One region of the Vreelandella sp. 2A-K22 genome, then DNA from elsewhere that is predicted to be linked to it. Evidence: predicted binding sites of a transcription regulator. Region 1 holds the regulator's gene; the other holds the start of a gene.
What was found. The regulator LexA, encoded in region 1, represses DNA repair genes until DNA is damaged. The targets are predictions, from matches to a motif close to TACTGTNTANNTANACAGTA.

Region 1 (11,412 bases):
GCTTCATTAAACGCCAGCGGCTCGCCATCCTGCATAAACAGCTCACCGTTAACGCCTTGGGGCGCGGTTTCACGACCATCGTAGGCACGCACTTCATCGCCATCGAAGTACATCAAAAAAGCACCACCACCAATACCACTGGACTGAGGCTCAACTAGGTTCAACACCATCTGCACCGCAATGGCCGCATCAATGGCGTTACCACCGGCTTTAAGTACTTGGTAACCGGCATCGGTGGCGAGCGGGTTAGCTGCTGCCACCGCAAATGACTCGGCTTCCCAGCCGGGCTTCTCTTCATAGCCCGATTCGCTTTCAGGGGAAATGGAGGGTGTCTCATAGCTAAACCCCCAACTATACAATGGCGCTACCAGCAGAACAGGTAGCGCATACTTAACCGATTTTGGTGACATCTCAGCGCTCTCCATGACAAGTTAAAAAACCACTCCAAAAGAGTAGCCTATTAAAACATCAACGCCCGGCACAATGGCCGGGCGTAAAGTAAAAACTAGGGTAGGCTCGATTAGTCGATTTTTTGCCCTGCCAGCATAAACCAGGTTTCCAGCACCGCATCGGGGTTGAGTGATACAGAATCGATACCCTGCTCCATCAACCATTTAGCCAAGTCAGGATGGTCTGACGGCCCCTGTCCGCAGATACCAACATATTTGCCCTTCGCCTTACAGGCTTGAATGGCCATGGCCAGGAGCTTTTTAACCGCCCCATTACGCTCGTCAAACAGATGCGCCACGATGCCGGAATCACGATCCAAACCTAACGTTAGCTGGGTCAGGTCGTTTGAACCAATGGAGAAACCATCAAAATACTCAAGGAACTCATCGGCCAGCAGTGCGTTGGCGGGCAGCTCGCACATCATAATCACTTTAAGCCCTGTGGGGCCGCCACGTTCGAGGCCATTAGCCGCCAACAGCTCTACCACCTCACGTGCTTCGTCGGTGGTACGCACAAAGGGCACCATGATTTCGATATTCTCGAAGCCCATCTCTTCACGCACCCGCTTGAGCGCTCGGCACTCGAGTTCAAAGCAGGGCCTGAACGCCTCTGAAATGTAGCGCGATGCCCCCCTGAAACCGAGCATGGGGTTCTCTTCCCCCGGCTCATAGAGTTTGCCGCCAATCAGGTTTTCGTATTCGTTGGATTTAAAGTCGGACAGCCGCACGATGACGCGCTGGGGATGAAACGCTGCCGCTAGCGTGGAGATACCTTCAACCAGTTTATCGACATAGAAGCTGACCGGGTCGGTGTAACCCGCAGTACGTAAATCGATCACCTGCTGTAAATCAACCGGCAGCGTGTCGTACTCCAACAGCGCTTTAGGGTGGACGCCGATCATGCGGTTAATGATAAATTCCAAACGCGCTAAACCCACGCCTGCGTGAGGCAGACTGGCAAACCCAAAGGCGCGGTCAGGGTTGCCCACATTCATCATAATTTTAAAGGGGATTTCCGGCATCGCATCGACGCTGGAGACTTTGCAATCAAACTCCAACAGCCCTTCATACACATTGCCGGTATCGCCTTCCGCACAAGAAACCGTGACATCGATACCCTCTTTTAACTGGGTAGTCGCATCACCACAGCCAACGACAGCGGGAATACCCAACTCACGGGCGATAATCGCCGCATGACAGGTACGCCCACCGCGATTGGTGACGATCGCGGAAGCACGTTTCATGATCGGCTCCCAATCCGGGTCGGTCATATCGGTGACCAGGATATCGCCATCATGGATCTTATCCATGTCATCAGGGCTGAGCACGACTTTGACGGTACCCCGGCCAATACGTTGACCAATCGCTCGGCCGGTTATTAACGTACGACCCTTTTCACGCAGCTGGAAGCGCTCGAGTTTACCGCCCTCCTGCTGAGAGACCACCGTTTCAGGACGCGCCTGGACGATGTAAAGCCGACCATCATCGCCATCTAACGCCCACTCAATATCCATGGGCCGCTGGTAGTGCTGCTCGATAGTCATCGCCTGACGGGCCAGATCCATCACTTGCTGATCGTTGATACAGAAGCGGCCGCGGTCGGCATGGGGCACATCGACGGTCTCAACCGATTTACCGGCGCTGGCATCCTGCCCATAAACCATCTTGATCAGCTTGGAACCTAAATTACGGCGCAGCACCGCCGGGCGGCCCGCCGCCAGGGTCGGCTTGTGCACGTAGAACTCGTCGGGATTGACTGCACCCTGCACCACGGTTTCGCCCAAGCCCCAGGAGCCAGTGACAAAAACGGCGTCTTTAAAGCCGGATTCGGTGTCCAGGGTAAACATAACGCCTGCCGCACCGGTCTCTGAACGCACCATTTTCTGAACGCCCGCCGACAAGGCGACATTTTCGTGGGCGTAGCCACGGTGCACTCGGTAGGAGATCGCACGATCGTTAAACAGCGAGGCAAAAACCTCGTGCACTGCACGCTTGATATTGTCGAAGCCTTCGATATTCAGGAAGGTTTCCTGTTGGCCTGCAAAGGAAGCGTCGGGTAGATCTTCCGCGGTGGCTGAGCTGCGCACGGCTACTTTCAGTTGCGGGTGCTGTTGCTGCAGCTGGCCGTAGGCATCGCGCAGGGCCGATTCAAAGGTAGGAGGTAGCGGCGTATCGATGATCCATTGGCGTATATTGCGGCCCGCCTCAGCCAGCGCTTTAACGTCATCGACGTCCAGACGGGCCAGGGTGGCATTAATGCGCTCGTTTAATCCTTCGTGGGAGAGAAATTCACGATAAGCGTGGGCGGTGGTGGCAAAACCGCCAGGAACCGTCACGCCAGCACCGGACAGGTTAGAAATCATTTCACCCAGCGAGGCGTTTTTACCACCTACGCGTTCGACGTCCGCCATGCCCAGCTGATCGAACCACAGAATGTACTCTTCCACGTAACCCCCTCGCTCATAGATATCTGCATGACCTTGACGATCATGGATAATTGATTGAGACACCCTAGCACCACGCCAATATATTCGCCATTGGTCTAATAGCGAAGAGAGTGGAGGATTTTTACAACAGCAGGGCTTTTTGGGCTATTTATGTAGTCAGATACATTTGAGCCCGCCAAAACGCCCAATGATGACACGTTGTGCTGACAAACAGCTCGGCTCACAATAGCCGTATCACTCACCCGTGGACTTAGTTATGAAACGTACGGCTTTTTTTATTTCAGATGGTACCGGCATCACGGCGGAAAGTTTAGGACGTAGCTTGCTGGCCCAGTTCAGCGATGTTGAGATCGATATGCAGACCAAGCCCTATATCGATACGTTGGAAAAAGCGCAGGCGTTAGCAGCGATTATTGAGTCGACAGCCAACCGGGATGGTCATCGCCCCATTATCATTGACACCATTGTGGATCAACAAATACGCGACGTTATTCGTAAGGCGTCCGGCTTTAAGGTCGATATTTTTTCCACCTTTCTGGAGCCCTTAGAGCAAGAACTAGAGACCCACTCCTCCTACAGCGTTGGGCGCACTCACTCGATAGGCAGCGATGATGTCTACATGGATCGTATCCACTCCGTCCACTTCGCGCTGGATAATGATGACGGTGCACGCACCCACCAATACGATAAAGCGGATATCATCCTGGTTGGCGTCTCGCGCTGCGGCAAAACACCTACCTCGCTTTATCTGGCGCTGCAGTTTGGCATTCGGGCGGCTAACTACCCGCTGACGGAAGACGATTTAGACGAAGATGGCATGCTGAAGCTACCCAAGGCGCTCGTGCCCCATCGGCAAAAGCTGTTTGGGTTAACCATCGATGCGCGACGCTTGTCGGCAATTCGCAACGAGAGACGCCCCAATAGCCGCTATAGCTCGATGGATCAGTGCCTACAAGAAGTGGAACAGGCCGAGTCGCTCTACCGCACCATGCACATTCCCTTCATCGATGCGACACGCTTCTCGGTGGAGGAGATTTCAACGCGGATGATTGCTGAAACCGGCTTAGCGAGGCGTTTCTCGCCCCGCTAATGTAAAAACTACTACAAAAACTACGCAAGCCCCCAGTGGATTACATGCCTTTGGGGGCAAAAATTCCCGGCGCGTTGCGCCAGTAGCCTTTGTAATCCATACCAAAGCCAAACACATAACGGTCGGCAACTTCCAGGCTGCAGTAGTCGGCTTTCAACCCAGGCACTGCTTTGCGGTTGTGCTGTTTATCGACCAACACCGCTGTGGTAACGCTGGCGGCCTGGGCCTCTTCGCAGTAAGCCAAAATGGCCGCCAGGGTCGCCCCCTCATCCAGGATATCGTCAACAATCACTACGTGACGGCCCGCCATGGGCACTTCAGGGGAAACGCGCCAAAAAAGCTCGCCGCCGCGCAGCTCGTTGCGGTAGCGAGTGGCATGCAAATAATCTACTTCCAACGGAAAGCCCAAGCGGGTAAGCAGATGACCGGTGGTAATCAAGCCACCATTCATTACGCAGTAAAAAACCGGCAGTTTATCGCCTAAATCCCGAGTAATCTCTTCCGCCATACGATCCAGCGCCCGCTCTACCTCTTGCTGAGAAATTAGGCAGTCGGCGTTATCCATCAGCTCACGCATCGAGTCCAGCGACTCTAATGCTTCTTTATCCAACTTTGACATCTACCAACTCCACGGCGGGTTAAAACTTCATTTATTTAAGTAAGAGATTTATTCAGCGCTGGGCTTACTCTGCTTCCGCACTGGACTTGGGCTTATCCGCTAGCGCTTCCAGCTTAGCGTGAGTACGACGCCAACGGCCCAATGCACTCAGCGCATCTAGGTCTGGGCGCGCACGGCTATAGCGCAACTTAGCGGGGCGCTTAGAATTGATTCCGTGGCATGCCTCCATCACTTCAAGCGCGGAGGCTCGGTCATTACATACCAGCAGCATATCGCAGCCTGCTGCCAGCGCTGCCTGGGCACGCGCTTTGGGGTCTCCCGCCTCGTGGGCGCCGGCCATACTCAGGTCATCTGAAAAAATGCAGCCTTTGAAGCCTAGCGATTCCCGCAGCATGCCCAACCAGTTGGGTGAAAAGCCTGCTGGGCGCGTATCAAAAGCACTATAAATAACGTGTGCGGGCATAATCCCATCTAACTGTGAAGCTAACTGGGTAAAGGGCACAAGATCGTGCTGTTTCATCACTTCTAGCGGGCGATCGTCTATCGGCAATGCAACGTGTGAGTCCGCCGCGACACCACCGTGGCCGGGAAAGTGCTTACCCACAGCGGCCATACCGGCATCGTGAAGCCCCTGAATAAATGCATTGCCCAGCTGGGCTACGTGCTGTGGGTCACTGCTGAAACTACGATCACCAATAACGCTGGATAGACCGCTCTCCACATCAAGTACCGGGGCGAAGCTCAGATCCAGACCGCAGGCAGCCATCTCCATCCCTAACAACCAGCCGGCATCTTTAGCTAACGCCAGCCCCTCTCCCTGGGCAGCGCGGTAACACTCGCCGATACGCGCCATGGCAGGCAGGCGTGTTAACCCCTCTTTTATGCGCTGAACGCGACCGCCTTCTTGATCCACGGCAAGCAGTAAATCAGCACGCACACGGCGAATATCGCTGCAGAGCTTGCGAACCTGATAGCCATTTTCAACGTTGCGGGCAAACAAAATTACGCCCCCTACCGTCGGTTCTAGCAGCAAGCGTTTTTCTGCAGCCGTCAATTTTGGGCCTTCAAGGTCAAGCATGACCGGGCCTAACGGTTGAGTCATCGTGATAGGTCCATGAAAAGGGGCGATGATTCTAGACGATCGTCTAGCGGTGTCAAAATCTGATCAATCAAAGGACTGGCGGCCACCGTGCAACCAAACAGGGGTACCCGGCAACGCTAACGAAAAGATATAGAGCAAATCACTATTGCGTAAACGAATACAGCCGTGGGACGCAGCAACGCCCATGGGCTCGTCAGGCGGCGTCCCGTGCAGGTAAATATAGCGCCGTTGCGAGTCCACCTGACCACCGCGGTTCACGTCCTTTTCCAAGCCACACAGCCACAGTATGCGGGTCAGAATCCAGTCACGCTCTGGATGCTCTTCGGCGAGTTCGGGCGAAAATGTCTCGCCCGTCCAGCGGCGACCTCGAAACACCGCATTTTCGGGCATATCTCCGCCAATGGCCGCGCGCACATAGTGCCACCCGCGGGGGGTTTTACCACTGCCATTGCGCTCCCCGCTTCCGGCAGCACCGGATGAAATAGAACACTCATGGAGCACTTTTGGCCCTCGCCAACAGCGCAGCAACTGTTCGGTAGTATCAATCTCCAGCCAGATATGTTCCGTTGGAGGTAGCTCAGCTAGCGTAGGAGTTCGCATGTTTTCCTTCTTCTGGCTTGGCACCGTCAAGGGCTATGGGTAACGGCGCATTCATAGCAGCCACCACTACCGGGAGCAATCGCCTGACCAAATCACGCACAGATACCTGCTCGTGGTAATCCTTCTCCGCGATATCGCGTAGCGCATCGAGGCCAGACAGGGTAAAGATTACCGTGCCGAGCACAAAGTGTAGCCGCCAAAAACGCTCGGCGTCAGGCAGATCCGGCGTTGCTTTGCGCACAAGCTCGGTGAAGCGTGTAAACACATCGCCATACTCTTCCTGGATATAACGTCTTAGATGTCCCTGTGCTTGACTGTAGGCAAGACCCAGCAGGCGCATAAACACTTTCAAACTATTGCGCTCGGCGGGCACCGCGAGAACGGTAGTTGCCATGGTCTCGAGCAGTGTTTCCAGCGGGATAACGCGCCCGGCGTGTTGGCCCTCGAGCTCATCTAGCGCAGTATGAAAGCGCTGACTAAACGGATCCAGGTAGCGGGCAAAAACGGCCTGAATCAAGGCTTTTTTGGAACCAAAATGGTAATTAACAGCGGCTAAGTTAACCCGCGCTTTGCTAGTGATGTTGCGCAGCGAAGTTTCAGCAAAACCCCGCTCTGCAAACAGCACCTCGGCGGTGTCGAGTATACGGGTCACCGTATCAGATTGAGCCATGTCGCTCTCCAGGGAAACAGGTGTTTAAAACATAGCAAAATACTATGCCATAACGTAGGCGGGCTCAACGCTTGATTTATTGACAAAATGTGACGTATTAAATAAGCAGAAACTTAGTTTCAAACGATTAGAAAAATTGCATAGACATCGGCAATAGGCACAGACAAGCCATATACTGGACAGAGGAACATACTGTATACTTAAACACTTATTGATTAAGTCGACATTTAACTTGTTACTGTCTATTCACTATTTATGGAGTCTGGTATGTCGCGTCCGCTAACCGCTCGCCAACAGCACGTGTTTGATTTTATCGTTAAGACCATGGGCGAATTTGGCTACCCTCCTACCCGCGCCGAGATTGCCAAAGCACTTGGCTTCCGCTCACCCAATGCGGCTGAAGAGCACCTGCGCGCGCTGGAACGCAAAGGTGTTATTCGCATTATCCGCAACACCTCTCGCGGCATCCGCCTGCCCAACCAGGAACCTCAAGAAGTCCTGGATAGCGCAGTCACCGCCTTACCCACAACCAACGTGGAAGCCCCACCCACTGGCCTGCCTGTGATCGGGGAAGTAGCTGCCGGCAGCCCCATTTTGGCCGCCGAACATATTGATCGCTACTGCCCGCTACCGGCCGAGTACTTCACTCCCAAAGCTGACTATCTGCTGCGCGTACGCGGCCTTTCCATGAAGGATATTGGCATTTTGGAAGGTGATTTACTGGCGGTTCATCGCACTGACCGGGTTCGCGATGGCCAGATCGTGGTTGCCCGCCTGGACGATGAAGTAACGGTTAAACGCTTCAAACGCCAGGGGCACCAAGTGACGCTGTTTGCAGAGAACCCTGATTTTGCGCCCATTGAAATCGACCTGCGCTCTCAAGCGCTCGATATTGAAGGCGTTGGAGTCGGCGTAATTCGTGGTGGCAACGGCCAGGCACTCGGCTAATAAATCCGCTACTGCAGGTCGATATAGCGGTGGTCATTGAAGGTGGCCACCCAGTTTGGGTGATAGACCAGCAGGATGCTCAACAGCATGCCAGTAATAAATGCCTCTGAAGGCATTAGCAGTGGTAAAAAACGCGCATACTCCTGGGCGAGATAGATCGCCTCAGGGTCTGTACCCGCGACGATAATCAGCACTACCGCCGCCAAGCCTCCTCCCAGCGTTGCCAGCGCCGCGCCAAAAAAGCCGCAGGCAAACAGAAAGACCATCAAGTTATCCGGCAGGCGGCGATCTACCAGCCGCCATACCGTGCCAATAACGGCCGCCGGGACGATCCCGGTAACCAGCACATTTGCCCCCAGCAACATCCACTCATTGCGGCCAATCACCACCATGGCAATGTTGATCAGCACGTTGCTAATCAGCGCTAATGGCGCTTTAAAAACCAGTGTCATCAATACTGTAAAAACAAGGTGTAGCGTTAGCCAATCAACAGCCTGGGCACGAAGCTGCCACATCAGCATCACCGCCAGCGTAGTACCCAGCCAGCGGTGCTGAAGCGCTGAATCCGCTATCAACACCTGCCAGGGCCGCCCCCAAAGCGCCCATGCGATCACTGCTAACGAGAGTAGCCAGGTGAACAGCAGCGCCCAGGGCGCTAATACACTTTGCGCAAATGACATGGCGGCCTCTCAGGTTGATGGGCGGGCATTATAGAGTACTTAGCTAAATACCACTGTCTTGTTGCCATGCACCAACACACGATCCTCTAAGTGCCAACGCAAACCTCGAGCGAGCACGGCTTTCTCCACATCACGACCAAAGCGGACTAGATCAGTAGGCGTATGACAGTGGCTAACGCGATGGATATCCTGTTCGATGATGGGGCCTGCGTCGAGTTCCTCGGTCACATAGTGGCAGGTAGCGCCAATCAGCTTAACCCCCCGCTGGTAGGCCTGGTGGTAGGGCTTAGCCCCGGCAAAAGAGGGCAAAAAGCTGTGGTGAATATTGATCACTCGCCCCGCATAGCGCGCGCACAGCTCAGGGGGCAGTATTTGCATATAGCGCGCCAGCACCACGCAGTCGGCGCGGGCACTGTCGATTTCGGCCTGAACCTTGGCAAACGATGCTTGCTTATTGTCGGGGTCGACCGGTACATGGTGATAAGGAATACCGTACCACTCCGTCAGCGAACGCATATCATCATGGTTGGAGATAACCCCGACAATGTCGCAATCCAGTTCCCCCGCCTGCCAGCGGTAAAGTAGATCTACCAAGCAATGTGACTCCCGCGACACCATCAGCACTACGCGCCTACGCTGCTGGGTATCCACCAGCGACCACTGCATATTGAATTCGCTGGCTATCGGTTCAAATGCCGCGCTCAGCGCTTCCGCCGACATACCTACCGAATCCGCCAGGATTTCGTAGCGCATAAAAAAGCAGCCGGTTTCTAAATCGGAGTGCTGGCTGGCTTCGGTAATGGAGCCGCCCTGCTGGGCAATAAAGCTCGATACCCGTGCAACAATACCCACCCGGTCAGGACAGGAAACCACTAAACGATAATAATGAGACATGTGAGCTACTCTTGACCTATTGCTAAGTTAATTATGACAAACCAGCGGCTTAGGTCGCATAGTGTATCGGAAGGCCATGGATGATTGTTAGCTGCCCCTGCCTTCCCGTATAGTTAAGTCACTACTTTTTAGGTTTTTCATAACAGATGCATTCACCACGCGTTCAAATTCGTCCCCGTCGTCGTCCACCGCTGCGCATGTTGCCGCTGGGGGGATGCGGTGAGATTGGAATGAATCTAACGCTATACGGCTATGACGATCACTGGATAGCCGTGGACTGCGGCATGATGATCCGCCAGGATCTTCCCAACTCGCCACTGCAGGTACCCAATCTTGATACGCCGAAAGCACTAGGGATCGTGCCCAAAGCGCTATTTATCACCCATGGTCACGAAGACCACATTGGTGCCGCAGCCTGGCTATGGCCGATGTGGAACTGCCCCATTTACGCCACCCCGCTGGCGGCAGGCCTGTTGCGGCTAAAATTTGCCGAGCATCAGCTTAGCAGTGCGGCTATCCATGTCATTGAACCTGGCGAGGCCCTAGAGAGCGGGCCATTCACGCTGCGCTATTTACTTTTAACCCACTCGATTCCCGAAAGCTGTGCGCTAATAATGATGGCCGGTGGCTATCGCGTTTTACATACCGGCGACTGGAAACTCGACCCTGAACCGATTATCGGCACGCCGATCAGTGCAGCCCTCTTCAAGGCGCTTGCCCCGGTTGACTTGGTTGTGGGCGACTCCACTAACGCCCCCATGCCCGGGCACTCCGGTAGCGAGGGGGACGTCGCCCGCGCCCTGACAAAAACCCTCGGCAACTGCCAGGGCCGGGTGGTGGTCTCCTGCTTTGCCAGTAACCTTGCCCGGGTGTTAGCGATAGGGCGCGCCGCTCAGAAGTGTGGCCGACGCATTAGCTTGATGGGCCGTTCAATGGAGCGCATGGTCAGCGTTGCCCGGGGGCTCGGCTATATGGATGATTTACCGCCTTTGGTGCCCAATCATGACTTAGGCTACCTCCCCCCGGATGAAGTGGTGATTATCGCCACCGGTAGCCAGGGTGAGCCCCGAGCTGCGCTACAGCGCCTCGCCCAGGGTCGCCACCCTTTTGTGGATCTTCAGCCGGGCGATAACGTTATTTTTTCGGCTAAAGCCATTCCTGGCAATGAACGCCCCATTGAACAGCTTAAAAAGCGTTTGGCGCATTTAGGTGTCAACCTCTACGACGAGTTCAACCACCCTGAACTGCACGCTACCGGGCACCCCGCTCAGGATGAACTGATCAAGCTGTATCAGTGGGTCAGGCCAAAACATCTCATACCGGTGCATGGCGAAGCCCGTCACCAACAAGCTCATCAGACTATTGCCAAACAGCTAGGCATTAGCGCTCCATTGACGCCGGTGAACGGCGATCTAATTTGCTTTGACAGTCACGGGCTGCGCTGTGAGTCGCGCTATCCGCAGCCGCCCTGCATCGTCAGTCAAAACAGCGTGGTGCCCCATCCTGGTCTTGAGGTGCACGACGCCAACAAGGCCCGTCGCGGTAGCTTATACTTAGCGCTGCCAGTGACGGCTACTGACACTGGATGGGCGCGTATTGGCCGTTTGATGCTGGATGCCTCGGGGGCCAGCCCGCTAGATGAAGATAGCTTTAATGATTGGCTGGATGATCAGCTTGAGGAGATTGCAGCAGAGACGCTTGCCGACTTGCGCCAAGCATTACAGCCTCGCATGGTGCAGTGGCTGGCGGAGCATATGCAGCACCTGCCCGACGTGCATCTACAGATTATGGCCGCCGAAATGCCAGAGACCATCCCCCTGGAGAACGCCGCCAATCGTTAGAGCTGTGCATTATTGTGAAAAAAAAAGCGCAGCAACGCGGCAGTCTCACTCCCAGCGCGCTGCATCTTGTTG
Region 2 (11,412 bases), on a different contig from region 1:
CTAAGCCAGCAATGGTTTTGGCGAGATCAACCCAGCTATCCAGGGTATGTACCGGGCTCACGGTGTAAGAGATGGTGCCCTGGGCGTGACCTTCGACGTTACGCACCGCCTGAATGGCGCGCTCTAAATTGCGCGGGTCATTCATGGCATCGAAAACACGGAAGACATCAACGCCGTTGGTTTTCGCCCGCTCGACAAACTTATCGACAACGTCATCGGCGTAGTGGCGGTAGCCCAGCAGGTTCTGACCACGTAGCAACATGGCCTGAGGTGTATTGGGCATAGCCTCTTTTAATGCACGAATGCGCTCCCACGGATCTTCGCCCAAATAGCGGATACAGGCGTCATAAGTGGCCCCACCCCAGGTTTCCAGCGACCAATAGCCAACGCGATCCAGTTTTTCGGCGATCGGCAGCATATCGTCCAGCCGCATACGTGTAGCGAATAGCGATTGATGGGCATCGCGCAGCACGACATCAGTAATGCCTAGAGGGCGTTTTATTTCGTTCATTGTCATGGCTCACAGTAGAGAGTTGTAAGTTTGTAGTAAAAATAACAAAAAAATAGCCACAAGAGGGCCAAAATGAAAAAAATCGAGAAAGTTAACGACGCCGGCTTGAGCGATAACGATGCACTGCAGCACTGATCACCGCCATGACCTCGTCATTTTGCGCAGAGGAACCCGAAGATGGCGACGATTTATTGCCCGTATTAACAGCCACAGGGGCGGGTTGGAAACGCCCAATAAGCTTCGACATCAGCGTAACGCTAATGACCAAAACAGTAAGAAAAACAAACACTACGCCCATACCGAGCGCCATTAACGCCAGCCCTTCTTGCAATAGTTCTAGATCCTGCATAAAGCGATCTCCTTGAAGCCCGGTGTCTTGAAGCACAGCTCAAGTACCATTTTTACGCACATCATGACGCCAATACGGTGAAAGGCGCTTGGCGCAGTAAGGGGAATGCACTAACCTGCCACACCCAGAATAGAATGCAATGGCGCGATAGTGGAAGTCATGGTTGTTAATTTACTACAAAACGGCAGAATCGGCCTAGCCCCGATGGAAGGGGTAATCGACGCCCTGACTCGTGATCTGCTGACCCGGCATGCCGGGTTCGACTGGACGGTCACCGAGTTTGTACGTGTGGTCGATGCGCGCCTGCCGCCAAGAGTGTTTTATAAACACTGCCCCGAGCTTGCGCAACCGCCTGTGGCCACACCAAGCGGCATTCCCGTGCATTTACAGTTACTGGGCTCTGACCCAGTCGCCCTGGCGGCTAACGCGCGCCAGGCGCTTAGCCTGGGCGCGGTGAGCGTCGATCTTAATTTCGGCTGCCCTGCCAAACTGGTTAACCGGCACGATGGCGGCGCCTCGCTGTTACGCCAGCCTGATCGCGTCTATAAGGCGGTTAAAGCCGTTCACGACGCTTTAGAGGGGGAAATCCCGGTGACCGCCAAGATTCGCCTGGGCTTCGCTAATCGCCGTTTAGCGGTGGCCTGCGCCCAAGCCACCGAAGCGGGCGGAGCAGCACAGCTGGTCGTTCATGCACGCACCCGAGACGAGGGCTACCGCCCACCGGCACACTGGGAGTGGATCGGCAAAATTCGCCGCCAAGTGAGCATCCCCGTGGTCGCCAACGGCGATATCTGGACACTGGAAGATTACTGGAAAGCCCGCACCCTGTCAGGGTGTCGCGACGTGATGCTGGGACGGAGCGCCCTGGCCGATCCTTGGCTGGCGCCACGCATTCGCCACTGGCTGCAAACCGGCGAGCGGCTACCTGAGAGTAGCTGGGCGATGCGCGCCAACGTGCTCAAAGAATACGCCGCTCTACAGCGTCAAAAGCTACCCGACCGCGTCGTGGTCTCTCTGGTAAAGCAGTGGCTTGCCCAAATGCGTCAAGGCAGCAGTGAAGCTGAACAGAATTTTCAGCGCGTAAAGCGCATCACCGAGTTAGACCAACTGCTCGACAGCCTTGTTGTCGACGAACAGCAAGCTGCAATGGCTTAGCCCTTCTTTCGCACCACCCCTTTAACAGGCAAAAAAAAGCGCCCTACCGCAAAGCGGGGGCGCTACAAACGATCGCAAGACCGGGGCGCGAGCGACTTCCGGTCAGGCTAGAAACTGGCGGTCAGACTGGAAACAGAAAACCCGCTCTCAATAAGAGAGCGGGTTTTGGAATCTGGCGCGCCCGGGAGGATTCGAACCTCCGACCCCCTGATTCGTAGTCAGGTACTCTATCCAGCTGAGCTACGGGCGCGTAACGTTTTACTAACGTTTACTTTTACTGCTACCAAGACTACTACAAATACTGCTTAATGCAATTAGCCTCTGGTACAACTAACTTTAAATACAGCTAATCTAAAATACGATTAACCATAAATGCAGTCAGCATAAAAAGGTGGCGCGCCCGGGAGGATTCGAACCTCCGACCCCCTGATTCGTAGTCAGGTACTCTATCCAGCTGAGCTACGGGCGCATACCTTGTGACCATGCACTTTTTAACAAAGTAAAAGTACTTACTGGCCATGCGACTGGCGGAGAGAGAGGGATTCGAACCCTCGATAGGGCTATAAACCCTATACTCCCTTAGCAGGGGAGCGCCTTCAGCCACTCGGCCACCTCTCCTCAACGGCACGGCGCGAATATTACCGATTTAGTCTTCTTGTGTCTAGTCTTCTACGGATTTTTTTCGCACCGGCCATATCTTACATATAAGCTTACGCTTTAAGCATCGTTTCATCATGCGAGCTCGCAAGGCTTATTCCACTTCATTTTCACTGTTTCGTTCACGCTGAATACGCTGGTAAATCTCTTCACGATGAACTGCCACATCTTTAGGCGCATTTACGCCGATACGTACTTGATTGCCTTTCACACCTAGCACGGTGACGGTGATTTCATCACCGATCATCAGCGTTTCGCCAACACGGCGAGTTAGGATGAGCATGGCTGATCTCCTTTTCAGACGTTTTATGCAACGGGATATGTCAGCCGGAGGCAACACCATGCCATTATGCGACATAGTGTTCCCTGTCACCAATGACTCCGGCTCCATGACACCTTATACCTCCCGTTGAAAGAAAGCTCACCACCACACGGCAGTAAGTACCCCTTCAGCGTAGAAGGTTTAAGGTATTAATGTTATTCAGATTCGATATCTGCCTTATCTAAACCAAAAGCTTTGTGTAATGCATTAACAGCAAGCTCCATATGCTTCTCATCAATCACGACCGAGATTTTAATCTCAGAGGTGGAGACCATACGGATATTTACATTTTCGTCAGCTAGCACACGGAACATTTTCGACGCCACACCGGCGTGAGAACGCATACCGACACCCACTAAAGAGACCTTAGCAATATTGTCGTCGCCACGCAGCTCACCGCCGCCCAAATCAGGAATCACCGTCTCTTCAAGCAGCTTTTTAGTGGCTTTGTAATCGCCCTTAGCAACCGTAAAGGTAAAGTCGGTATAGTCTCCGGCCGGCGCCACGTTCTGCACGATCATGTCCACTTCGATATTGGCATCGGCAATGGGCCCTAGAATGCGTGATGCCACACCCGGCACGTCCGGCGTATTCAGCAGGGTTAATTTTGCTTCATTTTTGGTGAAAGCGATACCGGAGATCAGTGGTTCTTCCATAGCGTCCTCGTCTTGGTCGGCTTCTGCAACAATTAGGGTACCGGGGCCGTCTTCAAAGCTCGACAGCACCCGCAGGGGTACGTTGTACTTTCCGGCAAACTCTACCGCGCGGATCTGCAGCACTTTAGAGCCGAGACTGGCCAGTTCCAGCATCTCTTCCACGGTAATGCTCGTTAAGCGCTGGGCTTTGGAGCAGACGCGAGGGTCGGTGGTGTATACCCCGTCAACATCGGTGTAAATCTGGCACTCATCGGCACCTAGCGCAGCGGCTAGCGCCACCCCTGTGGTGTCAGAACCACCACGGCCCAGGGTGGTGATATTGCCGTCTTCATCGACCCCTTGGAACCCGGCCACAACAACTACCTGACCAGCGTCCAGATCGGCCTTGAGGTCTTCGGTTTCAATGCGCTGGATACGCGCCTTGGTATAGGCACTATCGGTATGAATGCCTACCTGGGCGCCTGTGTGCGAAGTGGCTGGCACACCGATTTGCTGAAGCGCCATGGCGAGCAGTGAAATAGTTACCTGCTCGCCGGTCGATAGCAGCATATCCATCTCGCGCGGTGCGGGATCGTCGTTAAGCGCCTGTGCCATGTCCGTCAGGCGGTTGGTTTCGCCGCTCATGGCGGAGACCACGACCACTACCTGATGGCCTTGATCGCGGAAGCCCTTAACCTTTTCCGCTACGGCCTTGATACGCTCGACAGAGCCCACCGAAGTGCCGCCGAACTTCTGTACGTATAGTGCCATATGCCGTTTTTTCCTATGCGTTCGGGAATGGAGGGTGAAAGTGTCACAAGTTTTAAATAAATAATAAGGCCGGTGACAATAATGCCACCGGCCCAGAGGTTTAGCTAAGAACGTTTTCCAACCATGCTGGTACGCTCTTCAACGCATCCGGCAGGGCGTCGGGTTGACTACCTCCCGCTTGGGCCATGTCGGGGCGGCCACCGCCCTTCCCTCCTACCTGGGAGGCAACATGGTTCACCAGCTCACCGGCTTTCACTCGGCCGCTCAGATCCTGGGTGACCCCAGCGATCAGACTCACTTTGCCCGCCGCCTGGTCGGCAACGCCGAGGATAATCACTCCAGAGCTTAGCTTGTTCTTAAGCTGATCAAGGATGCCGCGTAAATCTTTGCCTGACACGCCATCCAGCTGCGTCGCCAGCAGCTTCACGCCATTGACCTCCTGCACCTGGCTGAGCATATCGCTACCCGCTGCACTGGCTAGTTTGGCCTTGAGCTGCTCAAGCTCTTTTTCCAGGCTACGGTTGCGCTCAACCAGTGATTCTACCCGCGCTTCGACCTGTTCAGGCTTGGTCTTCAAGCGCTCACCCAATCGCTCGAGGCGGGCTTCCTGCTCGCGGAAGTGAGCCAGCGCATTTTCGCCGGTGATCGCTTCGATGCGGCGCACACCAGAAGCAATGCCCACTTCGCTCATCACATGGCAGCAGCCAATATCACCGCTGCGTGCCACGTGGGTACCACCGCATAACTCGATCGAGAAATCGTCGGCACCAATGGTCAGCACGCGCACGTTCTCGGCGTATTTGGCCTCAAACAGCGCTGCTGCGCCCTTGGCCTTGGCTTGGTCCAGGCTCATCTGCTCGATCTTGGTCGGCGCATTAGCCAGAATCTGCTCATTGACCAGCCGTTCGACTTCCGCCAGTTGCTCGGCGGTCACCGGCTCGAAGTGGCTAAAGTCGAAGCGCAGGCGCTCGGCGTTCACCAGCGAGCCTTTCTGCTGTACGTGATCACCCAGCACCATGCGCAGCGCTTTATGCAGCAGGTGGGTGGCTGAGTGATTGCGAATGGTGGCTGTGCGCAGGCTGGCATCCACTTCACCACGCACGCTTGCGCCAACGCTTAGCGAGCCTTCTACCATCATGCCCTGGTGAAGATGATGACCGCTCTGCTTTTGGGTATCAGTGACCTGGAAACGGCCACCGTCGACATACAGGTAGCCGGTATCGCCCACCTGGCCGCCTGACTCGCCGTAAAACGGCGTGCGGTCTAGTACCACGACACCCTTCTGCCCCGCTTCCAGCGCTGCCAGTGGATTGCCCTCGCTGTCGACCAGCGCGGTTACCTTGGCCTGATCTTCCAAGCGGTCGTAGCCGGTAAAGGCAGTTTCGCCCTCCAACTCGATGGAGGCGCTGTAGTCGGCGCCAAATTGGCTGGCCGCCCGTGCGCGTTCACGCTGGGCCTCTAACGCCTGCTGAAAGCCATCTTCGTCCAGGCTAACGCCACGCTCACGACAGACGTCGGCGGTAAGGTCGAAGGGAAAGCCGTAGGTGTCATAAAGCTTAAACACCGTCTCACCCGGCAGCACCTTGCCATCCAACTCGGCCAGTGCCGCATTCAAGAGCCCCATACCGTGATCCAGGGTGCGTGCGAACTGCTCTTCTTCTTTCAGCAGTACACGGGCAATTTGATCGCTCGCTTCACGCAGTTCCGGATAGGCATCGCCCATCTCCGCATCCAGCGCCTCCACCAGCTTGTGGAAGAACGGCTCAACCGCGCCCAGCTTGTGGCCGTGACGAATTGCACGGCGAATGATCCGACGCAGGACATAGCCGCGCCCTTCGTTGGAAGGCAGCACGCCATCAGCAATCAAGAAGGCACAGGAACGGATATGGTCGGCAATTACGCGCAACGAAGGCGTAGCGGTATCAGGGTGCCCGGTCGCTTTCGCAGCGGCTTGCAGCAGGTTCTGGAACAGGTCGATCTCATAGTTGGAGTGGACGCCCTGCATGACAGCGGCGACACGCTCCAGCCCCATACCGGTATCGATGGAGGGCTTGGGCAGCGGGTTGAGCGTGCCCTGGGCATCGCGATCAAACTGCATGAACACCAGGTTCCAGATTTCGATATAGCGATCGCCATCCTCTTCCGGGCTGCCCGGCGGGCCACCCCAAACCTCAGGGCCGTGATCAAAGAAGATTTCCGAACTGGGGCCGCAGGGGCCGGTGTCGCCCATCTGCCAGAAGTTATCTTCATCCAGCTTGGAGAAGCGCTCAGGGTCGATGCCAATCTCATCTTTCCAGATGCGCTCAGCTTCGTCATCGCTGATGTGTACCGTTACCCACAGCTTGTCTTTGGGGAGTCCCAGCGTTTCGGTTAAAAACACCCAGGCAAAGCGAATGGCGTCGCGCTTGAAGTAGTCGCCAAAGCTGAAGTTACCCAGCATCTCAAAGAAGGTGTGGTGGCGTGCGGTATAGCCGACGTTGTCTAAATCATTATGCTTACCGCCCGCGCGAACGCAGCGCTGCGCAGAGGTGGCGCGCACGTAAGGGCGCGGATCGCGGCCTAGAAACACATCTTTAAACGGCACCATGCCGGCATTGGTAAACAGCAGCGTCGGGTCGTTGCCCGGCACTAATGAGCTGGTGGGTACAATCGTATGCCCCTGCTCTTCGAAGAAGGTGAGAAAGGCCTGTCTAATCTCTGCGCTTTTCATAGGGTATCCGTAACAAGAAAGCGTGATGTCCCAGGGCGCTGTTGCCGCTACCCTCAGGGGTCGCAAAGCAGCCATTATAGCGCAGTTGTCAAACGACTAAAGCCGCACTTAGTGGCAGAAAGGCAAACAGCCACGTAAACAACTGGATGAACAAGCGTATTAGAGCGCTACTAGAAATGTAAGAGGGGGTATTGTATAGGCTGGGGAAAACGTATTACAGACAGGAGAGCGCGTAGCGAATTTGTTCAAAATCGAAGCCGCGACTGGCGAGAAAACGTTCACGCCTAGCGCGCTCTTTGGGGGTCTCACCAGGGCTATCAAAACGCCGCGCCAGGGTTTCCCGGGCTAGCTCAAACCAGTCGACCTGCTCGCCCCCCTCCACTTCTTCAAAAGCGGTGGCAAGGGTTTCCTGGTCTATGCCGCGCTGGCGCAACTCGCCTTTAATACGAATCACGCCTTGGCCACGCAGTATGCGCGAGCGCACGAAACTGGCCGCAAAGCGCGCGTCAGACTGCAGCCCTTGTTCAACCAAGGCGTCCAGGCACTCATCAATAGCGGCATCGTCGAAAGACTTTTTCTTCAGACGCTGAGCAAGCTCGGCGCGGGAGTATTCGCGCCGAGCCAGTAAACCAATGGCGATATCACGGGGCGTAGCATCACGCTGGGAGGTGAATGCCATCAGCTTATCTTAGCGAGAGTCGTCTTAAAGCAGATCGTCATCACCCGCATCCAATTCTGCCGCTGCTTCGGCAGGTGCATCTTCCTTCTCCTTTTTAGGATCGGGCTTGGCCAAGAGCTGCTCACGAATCTGCGTTTCGATTTCGAGCATAATTTCCGGGTGCTCTTCCAGATACAGCGCTGAATTGGCTTTACCTTGACCGATTTTCTTACCTTTATAGCTGTACCAGGCACCGGCTTTGTCGACTAGGTTGCACTGCACGCCCAGGTCGATGACCTCACCGGCGTGGTAGATACCCTTGCCGTAAAGAATCTGGAATTCAGCCTGACGGAATGGCGGTGCTACCTTGTTTTTGACTACTTTCACGCGGGTTTCGTTACCGGTGACTTCATCACCCACTTTCACCGAGCCGGTACGACGAATATCCAGACGCACGCTGGCATAGAACTTCAGCGCGTTACCACCAGTGGTGGTTTCGGGGCTACCAAACATGACGCCGATCTTCATGCGGATCTGGTTGATGAAGATCACCAAGCAGTTGGCGTTTTTGATATTACCGGTGATTTTACGCAGTGCCTGAGACATCAAACGCGCCTGTAGGCCAACGTGGGAATCACCCATTTCGCCTTCGATTTCAGCGCGCGGGGTCAACGCAGCGACCGAGTCGATAACAATCACGTCAACACCGCCAGAGCGTACCAGCATGTCGGTAATTTCCAGCGCCTGCTCACCGGTGTCCGGCTGGGAAATCAGTAGATCATCCAGGTTGACGCCTAGCTTTTCTGCGTAGCTGGGGTCAAGCGCATGCTCGGCATCGACGAAGGCACACACTTTGCCTTGCTTTTGCGCTTGCGCAATCACCGAAAGGGTCAGTGTCGTTTTACCCGAGGACTCTGGACCAAAAATTTCAGCCACGCGGCCAAACGGCAGCCCGCCGATGCCGAGGGCGATATCCAGACCCAATGAACCGGTGGAAACCGACGGCATGACGACACGCGGTGCGTCGCCTAGACGCATGACGGTGCCCTTGCCGAACTGACGGTCGATTTGGGTGAGTGCAGCGTTTAGCGCTTTAGTGCGGTTGTCATCCTGAGCCATTCAGAGATTCCTCATAACAAGCTGTATAATTAGCCAGTAGTATGCCAAAGATTGCGCCGTAAACAAATCCTTGATCGCGCTTTCTCTCATCTATTTTATCAACAGCCTTTTTGCATATGCGCCTTTTTCTTACGGCTGGTTCGTCTTGCTCGCCTTCTCGCGCTCATTCAGGCGCGCCACCAGCCCAACCAAGGCCTGACGCACGGCCTGCTCTCGCACCGACTGACGGTCACCTGGAAAGTGAAAGCATTCAGCTTCCTGGGCAGCAGCATCTCCCCAGGCCAACCAAACCGTACCCACCGGCTTTTCAGCGCTCCCCCCCTCTGGGCCTGCAACACCGCTAACGGCAACAGCTAAGCCCGCGCCACTTTCATTACAGGCACCCAGCACCATGGCTTTGACGACCTCCTTGCTGACAGCACCGTGCTCGGCCAGCGTGGTCTCAGGCACCCCCAATAAGCGCGTTTTAGCAGCATTCGCATAGGTCACATAGCCCGTCGTAAAGTAAGCAGAGCTACCCGCCACCTCGGTAATGGCGCTGGCAATGCCGCCCCCCGTACATGACTCAGCGGCGGTCACTTCTACATTCAACTGCTTACACAGCCGCCCCAGCCGCTGAGCTAACAGGGTTAAATCAAGATTTTTCAGGCTAGTTTCGCTGGGCACTATGGTCGCTCCTTCAAGTGAGTCGTCTATTCAGCGTAGAATACTGCGTTTAGCTTTCTCAAAGAAATTGCTCAATCAGGACGCCCATGTCACAGGCCATTCCCCCTAACACGCCCATGATCACGCAATATTTAAAGATCAAGCGCGAGCACCCCGAGGTACTGCTGTTCTACCGCATGGGGGATTTTTATGAACTGTTTTTCGACGACGCCAAGCGCGCCGCCGCACTGCTGGATATTACCCTTACCCAGCGTGGGCAGTCAGGCGGCAAGCCTATCCCGATGGCGGGCGTCCCCTATCACAGCGCTGAGGGCTATCTGGCCCGCCTCGTCGCTGGCGGCGAGTCGGTCGCTATTTGTGAGCAAATTGGCGACCCCGCGACCAGCAAAGGGCCCGTTGAGCGCCAAGTGGTGCGTATCGTCACCCCTGGCACACTCCACGATGAAGCGCTGCTCGATGCCCGCCGCGACAACGTCCTGGTGTCCGTTTCTCCCGGAAAAGAGAGCTGGGGCCTTGCCTGGCTGGAGCTCTCCAGTGGTCGCTTCAACGTACTGGAAGTAGACAGCGAAGCCGAAATGCTCGCCGAGCTGACGCGTCTCTCCCCGGCCGAGCTGCTGGTACCCGAAAGCTTAACGCTACCCGAGGCCTGGTCGCAGAAACGCAGCCTGCGCCGCCAGGGCGAGTGGCTGTTTGATTTGGAAAGCGCTACCCGTAGCCTCTGCGACCAGTTCGAAGTGCAGGATTTACGTGGCTTTGGCTGTGCGCACTTAACCTCTGCGCTAATTGCTGCCGGGGTATTGATCGATTATGCCCGGGACACTCAGCGCTCGCGCCTGCCCCACGTGACCGCCATCAGCGTTGAGAACCGCGACGACGCGGTGGTGATCGACGCTGCCAGCCGCCGTAATCTGGAAATTGATATCAACCTGGGCGGCAGCAGCGACAACACCCTGGCCAGCGTGCTGGATACCTGTACCACCGCCATGGGTTCACGGCTACTCAAACGCTGGCTTAATCGGCCACTGCGTCAACGCGAGATTGTCCAGGCCCGTCATGCGGGTGTGGCGCTGCTAAGCCTGGATGCCGCCTATATGCCGCTGCGCGAGACGTTGAGCGCGGTGGGCGACGTGGAGCGCATTCTGGCCCGGGTGGCGCTGTATAGCGCCCGCCCGCGCGATTTGGCACGGCTGCGGGATGCACTGGTAACGCTTCCGGAACTGGAGCAACAGCTTAGCGAGGTTGAGAGCGGCAGTGCGCTGGATAACCTGCGCCCGCATATTCGCCCCTACCCAGAAATGGCCGATATGCTCAGCCGGGCGCTGGTAGAAAATCCGCCGGTGGTGATCCGCGATGGCGGGGTGATTGCCGATGGCTTTGATTCAGAGCTCGATGAGCACCGTGGCATGGCCGAAAACGCGGGCGACTATCTTATTCAGCTCGAGCTTCGCGAGCGCGAGCGTACGGGGCTAGCCAATCTCAAAGTGGGCTACAACCGGGTGCACGGCTACTTTATTGAGCTACCGCGTTCACAAGCCCAGCAGGCGCCCGCCGACTATATTCGCCGCCAGACACTTAAAAATGCCGAGCGGTTCATTATCCCCGAGCTCAAAGAGTTTGAAGATAAGGCACTCTCCGCTAAATCTCGCGCGTTGACGCGTGAAAAATGGCTCTACGATCGCCTGCTTGGCGATCTCAACGCAAGCCTTCACGCGCTGCAGAGCACCTCGCAAGCCTTGGCGGAACTGGACGTACTGTGCGCCTTTGCCGAGCGCGCCGAGGCGCTGAACTGGGTGCGTCCAACACTCAGCGAAACCACCGGGATTCAAATTGACGCGGGACGACATCCGGTGGTCGAGCAG

Region 2: the regulator LexA is predicted to act here: its motif matches at 8,907-8,926, upstream of recA (recombinase RecA).

The regions. Positions count from the first base shown of each region.
Region 1 is NZ_JBSUGC010000004.1:32,875-44,286, forward strand. It holds gene ggt (gamma-glutamyltransferase) at 1-410, opposite strand, end outside; gene ppsA (phosphoenolpyruvate synthase) at 521-2,896, opposite strand; gene ppsR (posphoenolpyruvate synthetase regulatory kinase/phosphorylase PpsR) at 3,153-3,986, shown strand; gene ACW17M_RS06390 (hypoxanthine-guanine phosphoribosyltransferase) at 4,027-4,605, opposite strand; gene nagZ (beta-N-acetylhexosaminidase) at 4,670-5,707, opposite strand; gene ACW17M_RS06400 (L,D-transpeptidase family protein) at 5,771-6,307, opposite strand; gene ACW17M_RS06405 (TetR/AcrR family transcriptional regulator) at 6,285-6,977, opposite strand; gene lexA (transcriptional repressor LexA) at 7,245-7,925, shown strand; gene ACW17M_RS06415 (energy-coupling factor ABC transporter permease) at 7,934-8,605, opposite strand; gene purU (formyltetrahydrofolate deformylase) at 8,645-9,499, opposite strand; gene ACW17M_RS06425 (ribonuclease J) at 9,730-11,340, shown strand; gene moaE (molybdopterin synthase catalytic subunit MoaE) at 11,386-11,412, opposite strand, start outside.
Region 2 is NZ_JBSUGC010000007.1:122,064-133,475, reverse strand. It holds gene oadA (sodium-extruding oxaloacetate decarboxylase subunit alpha) at 1-511, opposite strand, end outside; gene ACW17M_RS11445 (OadG family protein) at 603-860, opposite strand; gene ACW17M_RS11440 (tRNA dihydrouridine synthase) at 1,020-2,015, shown strand; tRNA gene ACW17M_RS11435 (tRNA-Arg) at 2,189-2,265, opposite strand; tRNA gene ACW17M_RS11430 (tRNA-Arg) at 2,408-2,484, opposite strand; tRNA gene ACW17M_RS11425 (tRNA-Ser) at 2,541-2,633, opposite strand; gene csrA (carbon storage regulator CsrA) at 2,767-2,955, opposite strand; gene ACW17M_RS11415 (aspartate kinase) at 3,150-4,400, opposite strand; gene alaS (alanine--tRNA ligase) at 4,501-7,110, opposite strand; gene ACW17M_RS11405 (regulatory protein RecX) at 7,325-7,789, opposite strand; gene recA (recombinase RecA) at 7,814-8,887, opposite strand; gene ACW17M_RS11395 (CinA family protein) at 9,017-9,556, opposite strand; gene mutS (DNA mismatch repair protein MutS) at 9,640-11,412, shown strand, end outside.